Regions from separate parts of the Cohnella sp. LGH genome, predicted to be linked through region 1. Evidence: predicted binding sites of a transcription regulator. Region 1 holds the regulator's gene; the other holds the start of a gene.

Evidence for each region. Region 1 encodes NrdR, which represses ribonucleotide reductase genes. Its sites were predicted from a motif close to AACACNATATATNGTGTT; they were not measured.
Region 2: a site for NrdR is predicted at 1,699-1,716, ahead of J4772_RS09215 (adenosylcobalamin-dependent ribonucleoside-diphosphate reductase). Genes of this name have one in related genera too.

What each region holds. Positions count from the first base shown of each region.
Region 1 is NZ_CP072117.1:4,482,229-4,485,647, forward strand. Features, by position in the region: gene J4772_RS19355 (helix-turn-helix domain-containing protein) at 1-39, opposite strand, end outside; gene J4772_RS19360 (ABC transporter substrate-binding protein) at 95-1,057, opposite strand; tRNA gene J4772_RS19365 (tRNA-Ala) at 1,286-1,361, opposite strand; gene nrdR (transcriptional regulator NrdR) at 1,521-1,982, opposite strand; gene J4772_RS19375 (alpha/beta-type small acid-soluble spore protein) at 2,092-2,307, shown strand; gene J4772_RS19380 (lytic transglycosylase domain-containing protein) at 2,399-2,968, opposite strand; gene coaE (dephospho-CoA kinase) at 2,965-3,419, opposite strand, start outside.
Region 2 is NZ_CP072117.1:2,294,555-2,297,973, reverse strand. Features, by position in the region: gene J4772_RS09215 (adenosylcobalamin-dependent ribonucleoside-diphosphate reductase) at 1-1,603, opposite strand, end outside; gene J4772_RS09210 (DEAD/DEAH box helicase) at 2,361-3,419, shown strand, end outside.

The DNA of each region.
Region 1 (3,419 bases):
ATAGTTTAGTAGTCTAAAATACAGGGATGCTAGATTCATAAGCAACCTTCCACAGTTGATTTCGGTTTAAAGAATGGAATGGACAGATACAGTTTTACTGTTTGTGCATCCATTCCGGCAGCTTTTTATACAACTGCTCCAAAGCTAACAAATTATCCGTATTCCACTCATTAGAAACAACGTAAACTTTCCCCTTTTGGACCGCAGGCAATGTTCCCCATAACGGGCTTTGCAGCAGTCGGTCAGCTTCCGTTCTACTTTCATCATTATCTTGTACAAGTACAAATATATTTTCACTAGCATACTCCGGGATTAGCTCTTCTGATATATCAAGGAAAGATATCCCTTGTTGATCAAGAATATTCTTCTGTATAGCCGGTGGCACGGCATAGCCATTCCCTCCATAAATAATGGCGCCAAAGTTGCGATCGCCCATTGCATAAAGGGATTTACCTAGCTGATAGAAAACTGTTGCCGTCTCCCCTTCAGCTAATTGAAACTTATCGAACATCTCTTTCGACTGCGTCTCAAACTTAGTAATCAATTGAGCCGCCTCCTCCTGTTTGCCAAAGATCCTTCCTATCTCCTTTACGCGTTCTGTATAAGGAAGAGCTGGGTTGAAGGGAATAGTCGTAGCAATTTTTGATAATGCCACATGATGGTCTGCTTCTGCCTTATAATAACCATTAATAATCAGATCGGGCTTCAAAGTCAGAATCACCTCTAAGTCACCGGGATTTCCAACATTAACGATTCCATCTAATTTCCCCTCATAGTAACTAGGAACATCCTGAGTAAGGTTATTGCCAACAACTGACAGGTTCATTGCCAAGAAATCGCCGATCGTCTGACCAATATAGACAACTCTTTTTGGATCCGAAGGTATTTCTACCTGTTCGCCCGTAATCGTTGTATATTGAACTGTTTTCCCGCCGCTTTCCTCTGCCTGCGACTCGGATACGGTGTCATTAGAATTATTGCAGGCCGATAATATCAACAATAACAGGAGGAAACTCCCTCCCCAAAGTATATTTCGCTTTCCATGTTGCCTCTTCATATTTTAGTGCCCCTTTCCTTCTTTCTATTAATTGAAAATGATTATCATTACCATAGTTTATTGTAGCTTGTACAAAAAGGGGAAACAATGAAAAAAACGCAATGATTCGTTTGGATAAATGTCAATGGACAATCACCAAGCTGTCTCCGCCACGGGCTCCACGCTAAGCTTGTTACGTCCAGCCAAAATAAAAACGCAACCTTCGCAGGTTGCGTGAATTTACATTTTTGGTGGACCTTAGCGGGATCGAACCGCTGACCTCTTCGCTGCCAGCGAAGCGCTCTCCCAGCTGAGCTAAAGGCCCGGGATAAATACTTGATATCGTCGGTCGCGCGATGGTATTTCATTGGCGACAAAAATGAGTTTATCACAGAGCCAGCAGGCTTGTCAACGCTTTTATCGCATAAAAAAATAAAGAGCCCGGTTCCTGCATGGAACGCGGGCCTGAGATCTCGTTGGCTTCTTATATACCGTGTTTGTTCATCAGCGTGTTCAGCTCTTTAAGGAACATATTGATGTCCTTGAACTGGCGATACACCGACGCGAAACGCACGTAGGCGACTTCATCGACGGGATAAATATGCTCCATCAGCAGCTCGCCGATAATCCGGCTCTCGACCTCGGCCGAGGCCGTATTGCGGATTTCCCGCTCTACCTCGGAGACGATGACTTCAAGCTGGCCAACGGATACCGGACGCTTCTCGCAAGCGCGCAACAAGCCCCTGAGCACTTTGTCCCGGCTGAACTCCTCGCGGCTGCCGTCCTTCTTGATGACCATCAGCGGCGTTTCCTCAACCGTCTCGAAAGTCGTGAACCGACGGCCGCACTTTTCGCACTCCCTACGGCGGCGAATCGACTTGTTGTCGTTGGCCGGACGGGAGTCCAGCACCTTCGTTCCGTTGTAATCGCAATAAGGGCATTTCATGTCGTCGACTCATCTCCTTCGATTTTGAATGATTTTCCAAGGCTTCCCTTACATGAACATCAGAATAAAGCACATAATACAGTTACCAACCGCAAGGAGGTGAACACACATGGCCGGACAAAACAACAACAGCAACCAATTGGTTGTTCCACAAGCGACTGCAGGCCTGAACCAACTGAAATACGAAGCGGCTCAAGAGCTGGGCATCGCTATCCCGCAAGACGGTTACCAAGGGAACATGACTACGAAGGACAACGGTTCCATCGGGGGTCACATTACCCGCCGTTTGGTACAAATCGCTGAGCAACAGCTGGCAGGTCGTTAATGCTAACGATCATCGACAGCCGAAGCACTTAATACCGGGAAGCTTCGAAGCAAACGCTTCGAGGCTTCCTCTTACCTATTTGGAAAAAAAATTATAACGTTACGTAAATATCCTGATACTTCTTATAATAATACAACACACGTTGCACGTAATGTCTAGTCTCCCCGTACGGAATGTCGCTGATTGTCTGCTCTTTTCCATCCCACACTCTGTTTTCCAGCCACGATTTGACCTTCCCGGGACCGGCGTTATAGGCGGCCAGCGACTTGACCAGATCGCCGTCGAACTGTCGATGCAGCTCCTTCACGTACCAAGAACCGAGTGAAATTCCCGCATGCGCCTGACTTCCGACATCCTCTACCGTAATTTCTCCGAAATCGCCTTTCTTTAAAATCCACGCGGCCGTATCCGGCATAATTTGCATAATTCCGACCGCTCCCTTTCGGGAAACGGCTGTTAGCTTATAGTTCGATTCGACGCGGATAATCGCTGCGATCAGAAGCGGATCGAGCTCGTACTGCTGGGCGTTCCGCTTAATCTCATCCTGAAATGAAATCGGATAAATTCTTTTCCCTAGCCAATCCGACCGGATGAACAAAACGCCGAGCAGAATCAGGACTAACAGAAGGATGAAGCGCTTGCGTCTAACTCTCTTCTTCATCCTAGCCCCTTTTCCCGCCAGAAGCGATCAATCTGCCGATCCGTATCCTCCGGCGTTCCTGTATTGTGAATGAGTATGTCCGCTCGCCTTTTTTTCTCCTCGATATCCATCTGGGCCGCAAGCCTCTTCTCGGCCTCCTCCGGCGTCAGAGCGTCGCGCACGATCAATCGCCGCAGCTGGGTCTCCCGTGGAACGTAGACGACCATCACCTGCTCAAAGTGACTTTCCAGCTTCGACTCGAACAGCAGCGGAACGTCGACGACAACCAGTCGGTCCGGTTCCTCCGCTTCGTAGCGCGTCATTCGTTCCTTCATGACGGCTCGAATGGCCGGATGCGTAATCGCTTCAAGCGCTTTGCGCTCCTCCAGATCGGAGAAAACGACTGCGCCAAGCTTCTTGCGGTCCAATGAACCGTCCGGCTGCAGCACAGCTTGTCCGAATCGTTCGGCGA
Region 2 (3,419 bases), 2.2 Mb from region 1:
ATTCAAAAGCAAAGTACGGCTCAATGCCTGTTGAAGTCCCCACCATTGTTCCAGTGGAGCCAGTCGGAGCCTGTGTGATAACAGTGACATTACGCATGCCGCGCTTCGTCACTGCCTCGCCCACTTCCGGGTAAGTCGCGACCATATTTTTCATAAATCCGCTTTGCAGGAATGGATCGGCTTCAAACGCCGGAAACGAGCCTTTCTCCGCAGCAATCTCCGTAGAGGCCAGATACGCTTCGCGAGCCATAAATCCGTACAGCTTATCGAGAAACCCCAAGCTTTCCGGACTGCCATAACGGATTTCCAACTGGATCATCAGTTCGGCGAGCCCCATCGTGCCAAGTCCTATGCGGCGCTCGTTCTGCTGGTTTTTCTCATTTTCCGGGAAGTGATACGGCGTCTTGTCGATGACATTGTCCAGGAAGCGAGTCGAGTAACGAACGACGCGGGACAGTTCATCCCAAGCAACATCGTGCTTCTCGGCATCGTAGAACTTGGACAGATTGACCGCGGACAAGTTACAGACACCCCATGCAGGCAAGCCTTGCTCGCCACACGGATTCGTACAAATAATCGGATTAAAATACCAGCTGTTCGACATCTGATTGTAGTATTCCATGAATACTACTCCGGGTTCTGCGGACTTCCATGCGCTCTCGATGATTGTGTTCCAGACGTCGCGGGCCCGCACCGTGCGATAATGCACGATTCTTTTGCCGCGCTGCTTCCACTTATCCAGATCGCCGTCCCAAAGGAAATCGTATTCGGGATCGGCCGAATCTGGGAACACGAGATCCCAATCTGCGTCCTCTTTAACTGCCTTCATGAATGCGTTGCTCACGCAGACAGACAGGTTAGCGTTGGTCACTTGGCCCATCGTTTGCTTTACGGTAATGAAGTCTTCGACATCCGGGTGCCAATCGTTGATCATCAGCATCAAGGCGCCTCGCCGACTCCCCCCTTGCTCAATTAATCCTGTGGTGTAACTGAACAATCCTCCCCAGGACACCGCGCCACTGGATGAACCGTTTACTCCCTTGACGATCGAACGGCGAGGACGAAGCGAACTCAAGTTGATGCCGACGCCGCCCCCTCTGGCCATAATTTCAGTCATTTCCGTCAGCGTCTGCATAATTCCGCCCCGACTGTCATGAGGGGACGGGATAACGTAGCAATTGAATAGCGTCAGCTCTTCGCTTGCCCCTGCTCCAGCTGCGATCCGTCCCCCGGGAACGAGCTTCCAATCGTCGAGCAGCCAGCGAAACTTCTCCGCCCACACCCTCTGTTTCTCCGCCGTCTCCTCGACGGATGCCATCGCGTTCGAGAGCCGATCCCACATCTCCTCCGGCGTCTTCTCGATAGTTAGCGTGAGCTTCTCGGTCGTCGATTCAACCAACTCTCCGTTGCGAAGCTTGACGGTGACATTTTTACCCTCGCGCGCCACGACCTCTCCGACATCCTTGGAAGGAAACTTCGGATCGTCCTTCGTCAGAACGAGCACGACGTCGCCCACCTTCGTCTCATCGGAGTCCGCGTTTTTCCAAGCGTAACGATCGAGAAATATTTTCTCGCTCAGCCCCTCAAGACGTCTTTCCTGCATCGTTGCCACAGTGACCACCCTCCCGGAAAGCTTAGTATATGGGCACAATCCATGTGCAATCCAAGTTGAATAGGCTTTTTTGATCCTATGTAAATTGTACAATATATTGTGCACTTAATCATTATACTCTCCTATATGTTGTATTTCCATAGACCAAAAGCCTGTAAGCCTTACCGTCTCGGCAACGAATTTATTGCAACCAGTTCCACCCATAAACAAAAACTGTAACTATAAACGATATTCCCGAGCTATTTAGTCCGTTTCTCTCTAGCCTGGTCTTAAAGAAAGTGCTGGACCTTACCTCAAATCTTAATGCTTCTAAGGCCCATCCCGAAGGCCAGACCCGTCGAGGCACTTTTTTGGCCTCCATTCTTCAGCTTGGAACGCGCCGAGGCACCTTTTCGGCCTCCACTTCTCAGCCCGGAGCGCGCCCGAGGCGCTTTTCGCAATCTTCCCCCCCAAGGCTTCGGTCCGCTAAAACACAAACTAATCGCCTAAGCCACGAGCCGACAAGTTTCAAGCCTCGTTTTACACTTTTTTTGGGATACAGCCCCCTCCCGTCTCAAGCCTACCCTTAGGCCATTCGGCGGCAACATTAGTCCCTCCCTCTAATCAATCCATGCCCGCCCCGTTTCGAATCCCTCCTAGTTGCTCATACTAGAAGATGGATAATTGCGAGATCGCCAAGGAGGACTGCCGATTGAACACCTCTATTCCATCCGACAACGCCCCGCGCAAGCTTCACCCGCTCGTGGACATGCATGTGGACCGCAGCGCTTTCGAAGATTTGGAGCGGCGGACGGAACGCAACGGCCCTTGGGACGATTGGGCGCTGTACCAGCTCGCCTTGGAAGCGGAGGAAGCGAATCTCGTCACCGACTTCCATGCGCTGCGCTGTCTGTCGCTGCTGCCTCACTTCGAGCCGATGCCCCACCAGATCGATACCGCCCGCCGCGTGCTCCACGAGATGAGAGGCCGGGCCATCCTCGCCGACGAAGTCGGCCTGGGCAAAACGATCGAAGCCGGCTTGATTCTTAAAGAATATATGATCCGCGGCCTCGTGACCAAAGTACTCGTGCTCGTCCCCGCCTCCCTCGTGCTCCAGTGGGTCCGCGAGCTCAACGGGAAGTTCGATATCCCGGCCGTCGCCCAGCGCAAATCGTATTCGTGGGACAACGACATCGTCGTCGCTTCGATGGATACGGCCAAGCGGGATCCGCACCGCCAGACGCTGCTCGACGGCGAATACGATCTGATCATCGTGGACGAAGCCCACAAACTGAAAAACAAACGAACAGGCAACTACCAATTCATCAACGAGCTTCGCAAAAAATACTGCCTGCTGCTCACCGCCACGCCGGTACAGAACGATCTGAACGAGCTATACAACCTGATCACCCTGCTCAAGCCCGGCCAGCTCGGGGGCGAGGGAGACTTCGCCGCGAACTTCGTCGCGGAACGCCGCGTGCCGAAGAACGAGTCCAAGCTGCAGGAGACTCTCGGGCAAGTGATGATCCGCAATCGCCGCAGCAGCGGCGGGGTGGAATTCACGAAGCGACTCGTCACCAACGTCCCGCTCCAACTATCCGCAGAGGAGATGGCGCTCTATGAGGGCGTAACCGACTATGTTCGCAAGCATGCCGCCTCCGAGAATGGCGATATGGCCAGCATGCTGTCTCTCGTCACTCTGCAGCGCGAAGTATGCTCCAGCCGCGACGCCGTCTTCCTGACGCTGATCAACCTGTTCAAGAAGACGACGGAGGATTCTCCGCTGCGCGCCCGCATCTGGGAGCTCGTCGAGCTGATCAAGCGCATC